2 regions of the Streptomyces sp. NPDC052773 genome follow, and region 2 is predicted to be linked to the other one. Evidence: riboswitches for the same ligand, from Rfam matches in the RefSeq annotation. Region 2 holds a riboswitch; the other holds the start of a gene.
The links. A riboswitch is a leader RNA that binds a small molecule or an ion and turns the genes downstream of it on or off. The one in region 2 is predicted to bind S-adenosylmethionine.
Positions count from the first base shown of each region.

Region 1: it holds a riboswitch for S-adenosylmethionine, as region 2 does, so the genes downstream of both, ACIG0D_RS32010 (aminotransferase class V-fold PLP-dependent enzyme) here and thrC (threonine synthase) in region 2, are expected to answer to the same signal.

Region 1 is NZ_JBITZX010000020.1:9,187-17,284, reverse strand. It holds gene ACIG0D_RS32010 (aminotransferase class V-fold PLP-dependent enzyme) at 1-1,268, opposite strand, end outside; SAM riboswitch class IV at 1,401-1,518, opposite strand; gene trpD (anthranilate phosphoribosyltransferase) at 1,611-2,675, opposite strand; gene ACIG0D_RS32000 (cytochrome bc complex cytochrome b subunit) at 2,813-4,450, opposite strand; gene ACIG0D_RS31995 (Rieske 2Fe-2S domain-containing protein) at 4,447-5,505, opposite strand; gene ACIG0D_RS31990 (c-type cytochrome) at 5,502-6,314, opposite strand; gene ACIG0D_RS31985 (heme-copper oxidase subunit III) at 6,397-7,017, opposite strand; gene ACIG0D_RS31980 (hypothetical protein) at 7,164-7,565, shown strand; gene ACIG0D_RS31975 (Ig-like domain-containing protein) at 7,669-8,098, opposite strand, start outside.
Region 2 is NZ_JBITZX010000003.1:165,460-173,557, forward strand. It holds gene nagA (N-acetylglucosamine-6-phosphate deacetylase) at 1-511, opposite strand, end outside; gene ACIG0D_RS08695 (ROK family protein) at 616-1,593, opposite strand; gene ACIG0D_RS08700 (extracellular solute-binding protein) at 1,764-3,005, shown strand; gene ACIG0D_RS08705 (DUF3263 domain-containing protein) at 3,048-3,290, shown strand; gene otsB (trehalose-phosphatase) at 3,338-4,183, shown strand; gene ACIG0D_RS08715 (trehalose-6-phosphate synthase) at 4,217-5,623, opposite strand; gene ACIG0D_RS08720 (glucosyl-3-phosphoglycerate synthase) at 5,694-6,638, opposite strand; SAM riboswitch class I at 6,788-6,943, shown strand; gene thrC (threonine synthase) at 6,962-8,098, shown strand, end outside.

The DNA.
Region 1 (8,098 bases), on a different contig from region 2:
ACGTGCTCGTCCGGGGTGCCCGCGCCGAAGCTGACGCGGATCGCGTTCAGGGACTTCTCCCCGGGCGCCGCCTCGGGCGCGCCGCACTCGCCCTGCGTCTGCGGGTCGCTGCCGAGCAGGGTGCGCACCAGCGGGTGGGCGCAGAACAGGCCGTCGCGCACCCCGATGCCGTACTCGGCGGAGAGCGCGGCGGCGAAGTGGGAGCTGTTCCAGCCGTCGACGACGAAGGAGATCACGCCCACGCGCGGGGCGTCGTCCCCGAAGAGGGACAGCACACGCACCTCCGGCACCTCGGCGAGCCCGGCGCGGACCTTCCCGATGAGGTGGCGCTCGCGGGCGACCAGGGTGTCGAACCCGGCCTCGGTGAGGGCCTTGCAGGCGGAGGCGATGGCGTAGGCGCCGATCACGTTCGGGGAGCCCGCCTCGTGCCGGGCGGCGCTCTCGTGCCACTCCACGTCCACGCCGCCGTCCTCGCGCCGGGTCACCTTGCGGCTCGCGCCGCCGCCCGCGAGATAGGGCTCGGCCTCGCGCAGCCAGTCGGAGCGGCCCGCGAGGACACCCGAGCCGAACGGGGCGTACAGCTTGTGCCCGGAGAAGGCGACCCAGTCCACGTCCAACTCCCGTACGGAGACGGGGTGGTGGGGCGCGAGCTGGGCGGCGTCCAGCACGATCCGGGCGCCGTGCGCGTGCGCCGCGGCGGCCAGCTCCCGGACGGGCCACAGCTCACCGGTGACGTTGGAGGCGCCGGTGACGCAGACCAGGGCCGGGCCGTAGGGATCGCGGTCGGCGAGGGCGCGCTCCAGGGTCGCCACCGCCTCGGCTGGGGTGCGCGGCGCGTCCAGGTAGGTGACCTGGGCGTTCGTCCAGGGCAGCAGGGAGGCGTGGTGCTCGGTTTCGAAGACGAAGACCCGGCAGCCGGCGGGCAGCGCGGCGGCGAGCAGGTTGAGCGAGTCGGTGGTGGACCGGGTGAAGACGACCTGGTCGCCGTCGCGGCAGTCGAGGAACTCGGCGACGGTCCTGCGGGAGTTCTCGAACAGGTCCGTGGACAGCTGGGACAGATAGCCGGCGCCGCGGTGCACGCTGCCGTAGTACGGGGCGTACGCGGCGACGTCGTCCCACACCCGCTGGAGGGCCGGTGCGCTGGCGGCGTAGTCGAGCGCGGCGTAGGTGACCTCGCCACCGGTGACGAGCGGGACGGTGACATCCCTGCCCAGAACGGGCAGCGGGGCACAAACGGACTGGTCGGCGGCAGCGGTGGAGACGGACATGGCGGAACTCCCGTGAGACTGAGGAGGAAAGAAGAGAAGAAGGGTGTGCGGAGGCGGGGCTCGGCGGCCCTAACGCATTCGCTTGCTCACGGAAGACTCCCTCGAACGACCAGGACCCCTGGGTTCGCGAGGGGTCCGCGCTTGCCGTAGGCCTTGCTGCCGTACGACCTGGTCTTCACCCGGGGCACCCCGCCACGGACGGAGGGTTGCCGGACAGTCGGCCGGGGCCTCATGACTGTCACTCATGACCTGATACAGGAACGTAGACGAAATGATCGTCGCCCCGCAACCCGTGTCCGGATCGCGGGACGACCTTGCCCTGCGTGACGACCTACGCCGGCGTCACGCGTTGCTGGCGGCCACCCAGCGCTCCAGGGTCCGCCGGGCCGCGCCCGAGTCGATGGACTCGGCCGCCTTCGCCATCCCGGCGCGGAGCTGCTCGGTCAGCGGGGCGTCGCCCGGGTGCAGGGCGACCAGCGCCGCCGCCGAGTTCAGCAGCACCGCGTCGCGGACCGGGCCCCGCTCGCCGTCCAGCAGACGGCGGGCCACCTCGGCGTTGTAGGAGGCGTCCGCGCCGCGCAGCGCCTCCACCGGGACCAGCTCCAGGCCGACGTCGCGCGGGTCGAAGGCCTCCTCGGTGACCTTGCCGTCGCGCACGATCCACACCCGGGAGGTGGCGGTGGTCGTCAGCTCGTCGAGCCCGTCGTCGCCGCGGAACACCAGCGCGGAGTTGCCGCGCTCGGCGAGCACCCCGGCGACGATCGGCGCCATCCGCGGGTCGGCCACGCCGACCGCCTGGGCCTTCACCCGGGCCGGGTTGGTCAGCGGGCCCAGGACGTTGAACGTCGTGCGGATCCCGAGCTGACCGCGGGCCGCCGCCACGTGGCGCAGCGCCGGGTGGAACTTCACCGCGAAGCAGAAGGTGATACCGGCCTCCTCGGCGACCTCGGCCACCCGCTGCGGCGTCAGCTCCAGATTGACGCCCAGCTTCTCCAGCACATCGGAGGCGCCGGACGCCGAGGACGCGGCGCGGTTGCCATGCTTGACCACCTTCGCGCCGGTGCCGGCCACGACGATGGAGGACATCGTGGAGATGTTCACGGTCTTCGCGCCGTCGCCGCCGGTGCCGACGATGTCGACGGTCTCGCCGGGCACCTGGATCACCTTGGCGTGCGCGTACATCGCGCGGACCAGGCCGGTGATCTCCTCGACCGTCTCGCCCTTGGCCCGCAGCGCCACCACGAACCCGGCGATCTGGGCGTCGGTCGCCTCCCCGCGCATGATGCGGTCCATCGCCCAGGCGGTGTCCTCGGCGCTCTGGTCCCGGCCCTCCAGCAGACCGTTCAGCACCACGGGCCAGGAACGGCCCGCCGCGGTGTCGCCTCCAGCGGGGGTCACAGCGCTCATCAGCCGCTCCTGATCGTCGTAGGACACATGGCACACCACACGGTGTGATCCCAGCCTATCCAGCCCGGGCACGGCGAAGGGCCCCCGTCCGAACACCGGACGGGGGCCCTTCGACCGTGGCGTGGCGAACGCAGCGATCAGTGGTGGCCGTGGCCGCTCGTGATCTCCTTGTACTCCTCGACGGTGGGCTTCGGGATCTGGGAGTCCTCGCCGAAGTACGCCTTGCTCAGCTTGGCGCGCAGCTTCTCGGAGCCCTTCACCTTGCGCTCGACGCCGTTCTCGTCGACCGTCGGGCCGATCTCGGCCGGCTGGTACTGCTCGTGCGCCGTGAGGCTGTAGAGCGCGCCCTGGCTGAGCGGCTCGTGGACCTCGATGTACTCACCGTGCGGCAGACGCTTGATGGTGCCGGTCTCCCGACCGTGCAGCACCTTGTCCTTGTCCCGGCGCTGCAGGCCGAGGCAGATCCGCTTGGTGACGACGAACGCGATGACCGGACCGACGAAGAAGCCGATGCGGACGAACCAGGTGACCGCGTTGATCGACAGGTGGAAGTGCGTGGCGACGATGTCGTTGCCACCACCGATCAGCATGATCATGTACGCGGTGATCCAGGCGACACCGAGCGCGGTGCGGGTCGGGGCGTTGCGCGGGCGGTCCAGGATGTGGTGCTCGCGCTTGTCGCCGGTGACCCAGGACTCGATGAACGGGTAGACCGCGATCGCCGCCAGGAAGAGACCGAAGAGCACCAGCGGGATGAACACGCCGAGGACCAGCGTGTGACCCCAGAAGTTGATCTCCCAGCCGGGCATGGCGCGGACCAGGCCCTCGGCGAAGCCCATGTACCAGTCGGGCTGGGCGCCGGTGGACACCATGTCCGGGCGGTACGGGCCCATGGCCCAGATCGGGTTGACCGTCGCGATGCCGGCGAGGACCGCGATGACACCGAAGACCAGGAAGAAGAAGCCTCCGGCCTTGGCCATGTAGACCGGCAGCAGCGGCATGCCGACGACGTTGTTGTTGGTCTTGCCGGGGCCCGCGAACTGCGTGTGCTTGTGGTAGAAGACCAGGATCAGGTGGGCCACCACGAGGCCGAGCATGATGCCCGGCAGCAGCAGGATGTGGATCGAGTAGAACCGCGCGACCATGTCGTCGCCCGGGAACTCCCCGCCGAACAGGAACATCGAGATGTACGTGCCGACGATCGGCGTGGACAGGATCGCGCCCTGCGTGAAGCGGACACCGGTGCCGGAGAGCAGGTCGTCCGGGAGCGAGTAGCCGGTGAAACCGGTGAACATGCCGAGGACGAACAGCAGGAAGCCGAACAGCCAGTTGATCTCACGCGGCTTGCGGAACGCGCCGGTGAAGAAGACGCGCATCATGTGCACGAACATGCCGGCGAGGAAGACGATGGCCGCCCAGTGGTGGATCTGCCGGATCAGCAGACCGCCGCGGACGTCGAAGCTGATGTCCAGCGTCGACTTGTAGGCCTCGCTCATCAGCTGGCCCTGCATCGGGATGTAGCTGCCGTGGTACTCCACCTCGTTCATCGACGGGTGGAAGAACAGGGTCAGGTACACACCCGTGAGGATGATGATGAGGAAGCTGTAGAGGCAGACCTCGCCGAGCATGAAGGACCAGTGGTCCGGGAAGATCTTGCGCATGTTGGCCTTGGCCAGGGAGTAGATCCCCAGCCGGCCGTCGGCCCAGTCGGCCACGCGCTCGCCGGCCGGCGCCTTCCCGCGAGAGCGGGACTCGGTGGGTTCGTTGGTGCTCATCCGCGCTCCCAGAATGCAGGACCGACGGGCTCTTCGAAGTCGCCGCGCGCTTCGAGGTAGCCCTCGTCGTTCACGCCGATCCGCAGCTGCGGCAGGGCGTGGCCGGCGGGACCGAAGATCACCCGGGCACCGTCGGAGAGGTCGAAGGTGGACTGGTGGCAGGGGCACAGCACGTGGTGCGTCTGCTGCTCGTACAGGGAGATCGGGCAACCGACGTGGGTGCAGATCTTCGAGTACGCCACGATGCCCTCGTGCGACCACTCGAGCTCGCGCTTGTCCTTGATGTCCTCCGGCTGGATCCGGACGAGCATCAGGGCGGCCTTGGCGATCTCGTTCTGGAAGCCGTGGTCGTGCTCCTCCAGGCCCTCGGGCTTGGCGAAGGTCAGTGAGCCGACCGCGATGTCCGACGGCCGCAGCGGCTCGTTGGTGTTCATGTTGACGATCAGCTTGCCCTTGGACCACAGGGTGTGGCGCAGCTTCTCCTCGGGCAGCGGACCGAGGTCGCGCAGCAGGACCAGGCCGGACAGCGGCACCATGGCCATCGCGCCGAACATGGTGTTGCGGATCAGCTTACGCCGGCCCAGCTGGGACTCGGCGGCACCCTGCCGGAAGTCCTCGAAGACCTGGGCACGGACCTCGGCCGGGGCCTCGATCGGGTGCCGCTCCTGGACCAGCTCGTGGTCGGACATCAGGGTGCGGCCCCAGTGGACCGCGCCCGCACCGATGCAGAACAGCGCCACGCCCAGGGTCACGCCGAGCGCGAAGTTCATCGCGCCGATGTGACCGAGCGGGAAGATGTAGACCGTCTTGTGGACCGGGATGGTCACGAACGCGGCGATGAAGCCGATGGTGGCCAGCATCGACACCGTGAACAGCAGGGCGACCGTGCGCTCGGACCGCTTGGCGGCCCGCTCGTCGATGTCCTGGATCCGGGGCTCGTGCGGGGGCACGCCCGGGTCGGCGAACGGGTTCTTCTCGTCCGCGACGCCCAGTGCGCCGTGGCCGGTGCCCTGCGCTGCGGGCAGGTTCTCTTCGGGAATGTCTTGGCTACTCATGACTTCTTGGCCTTTGCGGTCCGGGCGGCGACCCACACGGCGATGGCGACCAGGGTGCCGAGGCCGAAGATCCAGCCGAAGAGGCCCTCGGCCACCGGACCGATGCCGCCCAGCTCCAGACCGCCGTAGCTGTCCGTCTCGTCGCTGTTGACCGCGTTCAGGTACGCGATGATGTCCTTCTTGTTCTGCTCCGACAGGGTGGTGTCGGGGAAGGAGGGCATGTTCTGCGGGCCGGTCTGCATGGCCTCGTAGATGTGCTTCGGGTCCACGCCTTCGAGGGTCGGCGCGTACTTGCCCTTGGTGAGGGCACCGCCCTTGCCGGTGAAGTTGTGGCACTGCGCGCAGTTGTTGCGGAACAGCTCGCCACCCTTGGCGATGTCAGCGCCCTCCGGACCGTACTGCTCCTCGGTCGGGACGGAGGGGCCGGCGCCCAGCGAGGCGATGTACGCCGCGAGCTGGTCGATCTCGGCCTGGGTGTAGATGTTCTTCTTCCGCGGCACCTGGGCGCCCTGGGAGGTCGCGGCCGGCATACGGCCGGTGGCGACCTGGAAGTCGACGGCAGCCGCGCCCACGCCCACCAGGCTCGGACCGTCGGAGGTGCCCTGACCGCCGGTGCCGTGGCAGCTGGCGCAGCCTACGGCGTAGAGCTTCTTGCCCTCGTCGATGGCAAGGGACTGGGCGGTTTCATCGGCCTGCGCCTTGCCCGCGGGTGCGAACGCGGCGTACAGCCCCCCGGTAGCCGCCAGCGCGAGGAGTAGGACGACGACCGCCGCCAGCGGATGGCGTCGTCGTGCGGAGAGCTTTTTCACGGATTACCCCGGTGTCAGGATCTTCTGCGTCGATGCTTCTGGGATGTGCGTGTTACGGGAACGCGCGTGGGATCGGGTCCGGCTACTTGATCATGTAGATCGTGGCGAAGAGGCCGATCCAGACGACATCGACGAAGTGCCAGTAGTAGGACACGACGATGGCGGCGGTCGCCTGCTCGTGGGTGAACCTACGGGCCGCGTAGGTACGGCCAAGGACCAGCAGGAAGGCGATGAGACCGCCCGTCACGTGCAGGCCGTGGAAGCCGGTGGTCAGGTAGAAGACCGAGCCGTAGGGGTCGGACGAGAGCGAGAGGCCCTCGTGCTTGACCAGCTCGGTGTACTCGTACACCTGACCGCCGATGAAGATCGCACCCATGATGAAGGTGACGATGAACCAGCCCCGGAGCTTCTTCACGTCACCGCGCTCGGCGGCGAAGACGCCGAGCTGGCAGGTGAGGGAGGAGAGCACCAGGATCGTGGTGTTCGTCGCCGAGAACGGGAAGTTCAAGGCGTCCGCCTTCTCACTCCAGAACTCGGGTCCTGTCACCGATCGCAGGGTGAAGTACATCGCGAAGAGGGCCGCGAAGAACATCAGCTCGGAACTCAGCCAGATGATGGTTCCGACGCTGACGAGGTTCGGTCGGTTGACCGACGGGTGCGCGTGCCCGGTGTCTACTGTCGTTGCTGTCGCCACGACCGACATTATGTCGGTCGCTTATCTCGCCCTCACTCCGGGGGGTGCCGTTCGGAGTGTTGCCCTGGGTCGTACCGGTGTTGACGTGGTGTTCAGGGGAGTAGCATCCGGGCTTACGGGCCTTTCCGTACGACGCCGAAGTCACGGAGGAAGCTATGCAGCCGACCGCCACGGTGCTGGTCTACAGCGACGACTCCAACACCCGCGAGCAGGTGCGGCTAGCGGCCGGGCGCCGGCCCGCTCCGGACGCGCCCCTGGTGGAGTTCGTGGAGTGCGCGACTCCGGCGGCCGTCGTCAGGGAGCTGGACAAGGGCGGGATCGACGTCTGCGTGCTGGACGGGGAGGCCGTGCCCATGGGGGGCATGGGGCTCTGCCGGCAGATCAAGGACGAGGTGTTCGCGTGCCCGCCGGTGCTGCTGCTGATCGGGCGGCCGCAGGATGCGTGGCTGGCGTCGTGGAGCCGGGCCGAGGCAGCCGTGACGCTGCCGGTGGATCCGGTGGAGTTCGCCTCCGCGCTGGCGTCCCTGTTGCGGCAGAGGAAGCTGCAGAGCGCCTAGCCACTCCGTGGGGTTGCGCGACCGGGCGGCTGCGGGTTCGTCGTGGTCGCTCGCGTTCACGCGGCGGAGCCGCATATCGACACAGCCCCGCGCCCCTGACCGGTTAGACCGCGGCCGGTCGTAGACGTGCCGTTTCTTCCGGTTTGGGGGCTTCCGGCTTGCCTGCGGTCAGGGCGCTGCCCTCTCGCCATTTCTTCCAGGTGAGGTTCCAGTCGCCGAAGCCGTTGCCGAAGGGTTCCATGGTGCTGCCGTAGGAGTTGATGACCTTCACCACGTCGCCCTCGCGGACGTTCTGGAAGAACCAGGCGGCGTTGCCGGTGCTCATGCCGGTGCAGCCGTGGCTGACGTTGGCGTAGCCCTGGGACCCGACGGACCAGGGGGCGGCGTGGACGTACTCGCCGCTCCAGGTGACCCGGGTGGCGTAGTAGACGGGCAGGTCGTACGACTCGGAGGAGCCGGCGGCTATGCCGATGCTGGTACTGCGCATCCGTACGAAGTACTCCTTGCCGAGCACCACCTTGACGCCGTTGCGG
Region 2 (8,098 bases):
GTACGGAGTCGATGCCACCCGGCAGTTCGGTGGCGAGGGTGACCATCCTGGCGTGGCCGCGGGCCGCGTCGATCAGCTTGCGGACCTCCGCCGGGTCCGGGTCGCGCAGCAGCTCCTCCGAGTGGGCGCCCTTGCGGCACGGGGAGATGAAGGGGCCCTCGAAGTGGATGCCGGCGATGTCGCCCTGCTCGGCCAGCTCGCTGAGCAGTCCGGCGCGCTGGGCGAGGAAGTGCATGTCGCCGGTGACGGTGGAGGCGACGAGGGTGGTGGTGCCGTGGGTGCGGTGGGTGTGGATGCCGCGGAGGACGTCGTCGACGGTGCCGCTGGTGAAGCTGGCTCCGCCGCCGCCGTGGTTGTGGAGGTCGACGAAGCCGGGGACCAGCCAGTGGCCGGTCACGTCGAGGACGTGGGCGCCGGCCGGGGTCGTGCTGGAGATGCGGGTGCCCTCGACGGTCAGCCGGCCGTTCTCGACGGTCCCTGTGGGGAGGACGACGTTGGCGCCGGTCAGCAGCAGGGGGGTGCTGTCCGTCGCGGGGTGCGGCGTCGTGGTGGCTGGTCGCGCCCCGCGGCGGAGCCGCATTTCGGCGCTGTCCCGCGCCCCTGGTGGGGTGGCCGTCACGTCGGTTCCTCCGTACTGTCCGTTGAGTCGAGCAGATCCCAGGCCAGGAGCCCCGCGCCCAGGCATCCGGCCGTGTCGCCCAGGGCCGCCGGGACGATCGACGGCGGTTTCTGGAAGGTGATCCGCCGCCGGACGGCGTCCCGCAGCGGTGTGAACAAGGTTTCCCCCGCCTCGGCGAGCCCGCCACCGATGACGATCGTGCGGGGGTCCAGCAGGGTGAGGGCGGTGACCAGGCCGTCGGCGAGGGCGTCGACGGCCTCCTGCCAGATCCGGACGGCGTTCGGGTCCCCGGACATGACGGCCTTGGCACAGTCCGCCGCGTCCGCTTCGGGGTCGCCGGTCGCCTCGGCCCAGGCCTGGCTGACGGCGGCGGCGGAGGCGTAGCGCTCCAGGCAGCCGTGCTGCCCGCACGGGCAGGGGGCACCGCCGGGGCGTACGACGATGTGGCCGATCTCGCCCGCGTTGCCGTGCGCGCCCGCCTCCACCCGGCCGTCGATGCCGATGGCGCCCGCGATGCCGGTGCCGAGCGGGACGAAGAGGAAGCGGTCGGCGCCCCGGCCGGCGCCGATCCGGCCCTCGGCGAGGCCGCCGGTGCGCACGTCGTGGCCGAGGGCGACGGGGAGGCCGGACAGCCGGGCGCTGAGCAGGTCGCGCAGGGGGACGTCGCGCCAGCCGAGGTTGGCGGCGTAGGCGGCGATGCCGCGGTCGGCGTCGACGATGCCGGGGACGGCGACGCCGGCGGCGGACGCGGGGGTGCCGAGGTGCCGCTCACCGTACGCGGACAGCTCGGCGGCGAAGTCGAGGATGGTCTCCACGACCGCCTCCGGGCCGCGCTCGCGCCCGGTGGCGCGGCGCGCCTGGTGCAACAGCACGGGGGGCCCGGGGGGTGGCCCCCCGGAGAGCACAGTGTCCGCCCCGACCAGGGCGGCCTTCATCCCGGTGCCGCCCACATCGAGGGCGATGACGTGTCTCACGGGGGACAGTGTGGCCCGAGGACCCGGAAGAGGTCTAGTCCACTCGCGTGGTGTAGACCTTGTTTTTCCGGAAGGTGTAGACCTCCCTCCGGAATTCGGACAACAGGACACATGAGACGACAGGGGTTGGGAAAGCGGTGCAGCGGCGCAAGACAGGAATGATCGCGGTGATGTCCGCACTGGGCATGACGGCGGTCCTGGGCGGCTGCGGCCTCACCGGAGACTCCGGCGACGTCACCCTGCGGCTGGTCGCGGCCGACTACGGCGACAGCGCGGCCAACAGCTCGAAGAAGTACTGGGCGAAGCTGGTCGAGGAGTACGAGGCCGACCACCCCGGGGTGAAGATCGAGGTCAGCGTCTACTCCTGGAACGACGTCGACGCCAAGGTCAAGGAGATGGTCGACGCCGGCAAGGCACCCGACATGGCGCAGATCGGCGCGTACGCCGACTACGCGGACGCGGGCCTGCTCTACCCGGCCGACGACCTGCTCTCCATCCCGGTCCAGGCCGACTTCGCCTCCCAGCTCGCCACCGCCGGCCAGCTCGACGGCGTGCAGTACGGGATGCCCTTCGCGGCCTCCACCCGGCTGCTCTTCTACAACAAGACCCTCTTCGCCAAGGCCGGCATCACCCCGCCCACCACCTGGGACGAGCTGGCCGCCGACGCCGAGGCGCTGAAGGCGAAGGGCGTGAAGTTCCCGTACGCGCTGCCGCTCGGGCCCGAGGAGGCGCAGGCCGAGACGATGCAGTGGCTGCTCAGCGGCGGTGGCGGCTACACCGACGGCTCCGGCGGCTACGGCATCGACTCCCCGGAGAACGTCGAGACCTTCACCTGGCTGCGCGACGAACTCGTCGGCAAGGAGCTGACCGGCCCGGTCGCCCCCGCCAAGCTGAACCGCGCCGACGCCTTCGCGGCGTTCGCCGACGGGCAGGTCGGCATGCTCAACGGCCACCCCTCGCTGATGAAGATGGCCGACGAGAAGGGCGTGAAGTACGGCATGGTGCCGATGCCCGGGATCAACGGCGAGTCCAAGGCGACCATGGGCGTCGCCGACTGGATGCTGGCCTTCAAGCAGAACGGCCACAAGGAGCAGATCGGCGAGTTCCTCGACTTCGTCTACGACCGGGAGAACGTGCTCGACTTCTCCCGCGAGTACGACCTGCTGCCGGTCACCACCTCCGCCTCCGAGGTGATGAGCGCCTCCGCCGAGGACAAGGCACTCCAGCCGTTCCTGAAGGAGCTGCCGCTCGCCGAGCTGTACCCGGTGAGCAAGACCTCCTGGGCGCAGGTCAGCGCCGAGGTGAAGAAGCAGATAGGCAAGGCGGTCGCGCCCGGCGGCAGCCCGTCGGCCGTCCTCGGCGCACTGGAGAACACGGCCCTCACGGCGGAGAGCGCGGCGGCGGCGAGCTAGGCGCGCATCGCATTGTCAGTGCCGGCGGCTAGCGTTTTCCGTATGGCCGGTACGGAGCGTCAGCCGCTGGGGCGGCGGGAACAGGACATCCTCGCGCTGGAGCGCCGGGGCTTTCCCGGCCCCGGCGCCAAGGAGCGCGCGATACGCGAGGAGCTGGGCCTGGCCCCGATCCGCTACTACCAGCTCCTCAACGCCCTGCTCGACGACCCGAGGGCACTGGAGCACGACCCGGTGACGGTGAACCGGCTGCGCAGGATCAGGGAGCGCAGACGCGCCGAGCGGTGAGGCCGGGGTCACGGTTCGGCACCGCCCCGGGGGGTTAGGTTCGCCGTATGGGCAGCCCTCACACACATGCGACGGATCTTCCCGAACCGGCGACCGAGCAGGGCCGCGACGGCCTGCGCGCCCTCCTCGCCCGCCCCGGCGGCGCGGTGGTCGCGCTCGACTTCGACGGCACCCTCGCACCGATCGTCGCCGACCCGCGGCAGGCCCGCGCGCACCCCGACGCGGTGCCCGCGCTGACCGCGCTCGCCCCGAAGGTGGCCGCCGTCGCGGTCATCACCGGACGCCCGGCCGAGGTCGCCGTGCGCTACGGCGGCTTCGCCGACGCCCCCGGCCTGGACCACCTGGTCGTCCTCGGCCACTACGGCGCCGAACGCTGGGACGCGGCCAGCGGCGAGATCACCGCCCCCGACCCGCACCCCGGCGTCGCCGAGGTCCGCGCCGCGCTGCCCGGGATCCTCGCGGGCTTCGAGGGCGCCTGGATCGAGGACAAGGGGTTCGCCGTGGCCGTGCACACCCGCCGCGCCGCCGACCCGCAGGCCGCCTTCGACGCGCTGCGCGCCCCGCTCGCCGGCCTCGCCGCCCGGCACGGCCTGATCGTCGAACCGGGCCGTATGGTCCTGGAACTGCGCCCGCCCGGCATGGACAAGGGCGTCGCCCTGAAGCGGTACGTCCGCGAGACCGGCGCGGGCGCGGTCCTCTACGCCGGCGACGACCTGGGCGACCTCCCCGCCTACGCCGCCGTCGACGAACTCCGCGCCGACGGCACCCCCGGCCTCCTCGTGTGCAGCGGCAGCGACGAGGTCACCGAACTCCGGGACCGCGCGGACCTGGTGGTCGACGGCCCCCGAGGAGTCGTACACCTGCTGCGGACCCTGGCGGCGCACCTGCCCTGACCGGGAGGACGCCGCCCTGGCCGGCCGGTGCGGTCAGCCGTCCCGGCCGGTCAGGGCGTTCAGGGCGTTCAGCTGGTCCATGAACCACTGGGCCGGCGGCAGGGCGGTGGCCGCCGCGGCGAGGCGCTTGGTGCGTTCCGCTCGTTCGCCGTGGGGCATGGTGAGGGCCTGGTGGAGGGCGTTCGCCGTGCCGACGATGTCGTACGGGTTGACCGTGATCGCGTCCTCGGCCAGCTCCTCGTGCGCCCCCGCCTCGCGGGACAGCACCAGTGCGCAGCCCTGGTCCGAGATCACCGGCACCTCCTTGGCGACCAGGTTCATGCCGTCCCGGATGGGGTTGACCAGGGCCACGTCGGCGAGGCGGTAGGCGGCCAGGGAGCGGGCGAAGTCGTCCTTGACGTGCAGGACGACCGGGGTCCAGCCCGGCGTGCCGTACTCGTCGTTGATCTCGCCCGCCAGCCGCTGCACCTCGGCGGTGTAGTCGCGGTAGACGGCGAGGTCCTGGCGGGAGGGGTAGGCGAAGGCGACGTGGACGACGCGCTCGCGCCACTCGGGGCGGTCGGCGAGGAGCTGCCGGTAGGCGAGCAGGCCGCGGACGATGTTCTTGGAGAGTTCGGTGCGGTCGACCCGGACGATCGTCCTGCGGCCCTCACCGATCTCGGCGCGCAGCGCGGTGATCCGTTCCTCGACGTCCGCCTCGTGCGCGCGCCGGCGCAGGAAGTCCGCGTCCGCGCCGAGCCCGTGCACCCCGATGCGGGTGTCGCCGAGCCCGCCCGTGAACGCCTCGCAGCAGGCGGTGAACGCGTCCGCCCAGCGCCGGGTGAGGAACCCGAGCCGGTCCGCGCCGAGCATGCCGCGCAGCACGGCCCGGGCGATGTCGTCCGGGAGCATCCGGAAGTACTCCGGGGGCGCCCAGGGAGTGTGCGAGAAGTGGCCGATGCGCAGGTCGGGGCGCAGCTCGCGGAGCATGCCGGGGACCAGCACCAGGTGGTAGTCCTGCACCAGCACCGCCGCGCCCTCGGCCGCCTCGGCCGCCAGCGCCTCGGCGAAGGCGCGGTTGTACGTCTCGAAGGACGCCCACTGGCGGCGGAACCCGGCGTCGAAGGCCGGCTCCAGCGGCGTCTGGTACAGCATGTGGTGGACGAACCACAGCACCGAGTTCGCGATGCCGTTGTAGGCGTCCGCGTGCACCTCGGCCGGGATGTCCAGCATCCGCACGCCGTCCTCGCCGATCCCGCGGCGCACCGCCTCCCGGTCGCCGTCGCCGAGCGCGGAGCACACCCACAGCGCGCCCGCCTCCGGTCCGATCGCCGACAGACCCGACACCAGCCCGCCGCCGCCCCGCTTGGCGTGCAGCGAGCCGTCGTCACCGATCCGGTAGGAGACGGGACCCCGGTTGGAGGCCACCAGTACCTGTGCAGCACCTGACGTCGAAGCCATGGTCCTCAACCTAGCCCGCCCCCCAACCGCTCAAACGTACGGTTCGGCCGTATACAGGCGGTCCGGCGTGTTACGCCACCTTGCGGGCCGCGTACTCCGCGATCTCCACCATCGGCGGACGCTCCTCCGTGTCCACGGAGTACGTCCGCGGCTCGAAACCGCCCTCCACCCGCTCGAACTGGGTCAGCGACGGCCGGACCAGATGCCCGCGGGCCAGCCGCAGCTGGGCCGTGCGGTAGATCGCGGCGGCCATCCGCCCGAGCGCCTGCCCGTCCTGGTGCCGGTGCTTGCGCACCCCGACGTCGACCTGGGCGAGCGCGTCCAGGCCGACCAGGTGCAGCGCGTCGACCAGCATGCCCAGCTCCACGCCGTACCCGACGGGGAACGGGAGCTGTTCCAGCAGCGAGCGGCGGGCCGCGTACTCGCCGCCGAGCGGCTGCACGAAACCGGCCAGCTGCGGCCAGTGCATGTTCAGCAGCGGGCGGGCCATCAGTTCGGTGACCCGGCCGCCCTGACCGGCCGCGCCGCCGAGGGGGCGGTCGTACATCGCCTTGACCAGGTCCACGTCCGGGTCGGTCAGCAGCGGGCCGACGATCCCGGAGACGAAGTCGGACGAGAAGTCCCGCAGGTCCGCGTCGACGAAGCAGACGATGTCACCGCTCGTCACGAGCAGGGACCGCCACAGCACCTCACCCTTTCCGGGGACGGCCGGAAGACGCGGCAGGATCTCGTCGCGGTGAACCACCCGGGCGCCCGCGGCGGCGGCCACCTCGGAGGTGCGGTCGGTGGAGCCCGAGTCGACCACGACGATCTCGTCGACCAGCGGCACCTGCCGCATCAGGTCGTGGCGGATGACGGCGACGATGTCGCCGACCGTCTCCTCCTCGTTGAGCGCGGGCAGCACGACGCTGACCGTCTGGCCCGTGGCGCGTTTGGCGGCCAGGATCTTGTGGAGCGGGCGATCGGCCACGGACCAGGAGCGGGTGCTCAGCCAGCGCTCGACTTCTTCCAGCACGGTCGGCGGCTCCTCACTGTCGGGATTCCTCTGTGATCCATCTCGCGGTTCGGACGACTATCTCAACTGTCCTGGCCTTCGGTTACAGTCGTGGGCAACGCGGATGACCATCGCATGTCCGGGGTCGACCGCCGTTAACAACCACATACAGCTCATCCAGAGGGGCAGAGGGACACGGCCCGATGAAGCCCCGGCAACCCTCCAGCCGGTCTCGTAGATCGTCGTTGATCATTCCGCGAGGCTCCCCGGCTAGGGAAGGTGCCAAATCCGTCTCACGGCGAAGTGCGTCGTGAGGAAGATGAGGAGAAAGGGCCTCGCCTCACATGGCTGTGCAGACTGTTGCAAGCACCACTGATTCCGCTGCCGCCGCTTCGGCGGACGCTTCCACGGTAGACCTCGGCCCCGCCGCTGCGCTGTCCTGCCGGGAATGCGGCCACCGCGTCCCGCTCGGCCCGGTCTTCGCCTGCGAGGAGTGTTTCGGCCCGCTGGAGATCGCTTACGACTTCTCCGCGTACGACGCCGAGAACCTGCGCAAGCGCATCGAGGCGGGCCCCGCGAACATCTGGCGGTACGCGCCGCTGCTCCCCGTCCCGGCCGACGTGGCCGACAAGCCGAACCTGAACCCGGGCTGGACCAAGCTCGTCCAGGCCGACAACCTGGCGCGCGAGCTGGGTGTCGAGCCCGGCAAGCTCTTCGTCAAGGACGACTCCGGCAACCCGACCCACTCCTTCAAGGACCGTGTGGTCGCCCAGGCCCTGGAGGCCGCGCGCGCCTTCGGCTTCACCACCCTCTCCTGCTCCTCCACCGGCAACCTCGCCGGTGCCGTGGGCGCCGCGGCGGCCCGCGCCGGCTTCCGCTCCTGCGTGTTCATCCCGCACGACCTGGAGCAGGGCAAGGTCGTCATGGCCGCGGTCTACGGCGGCGAGCTCGTCGGCATCGAGGGCAACTACGACGACGTGAACCGCTTCTGCTCCGAGCTGATCGGCGACCCGGCGGGCGAGGGCTGGGGCTTCGTCAACGTCAACCTGCGGCCGTACTACGCGGAGGGGTCCAAGACCCTGGCGTACGAGATCTGCGAGCAGCTCGGGTGGAAGCTGCCGGACCAGATCGTGGTGCCCATCGCCTCCGGCTCCCAGCTCACGAAGATCGACAAGGGTCTCCAGGAGCTGATCAAGCTGGGGCTCGTCGAGGACAAGCCGTACAAGATCTTCGGTGCGCAGGCCGAGGGCTGCTCGCCGGTGTCGGCCGCGTTCAAGGCGGGGCACGACGTCGTCCGCCCGCAGAAGCCGGACACCATCGCCAAGTCGCTGGCCATCGGCAACCCGGCGGACGGGCCGTACGTCCTGGACATCGCCCGGCGCACGGGCGGCGCCGTGGAGGACGTGAACGACGAGCAGGTCGTCGACGCGATCAAGCTGCTGGCCCGCACCGAGGGCATCTTCGCGGAGACGGCGGGCGGC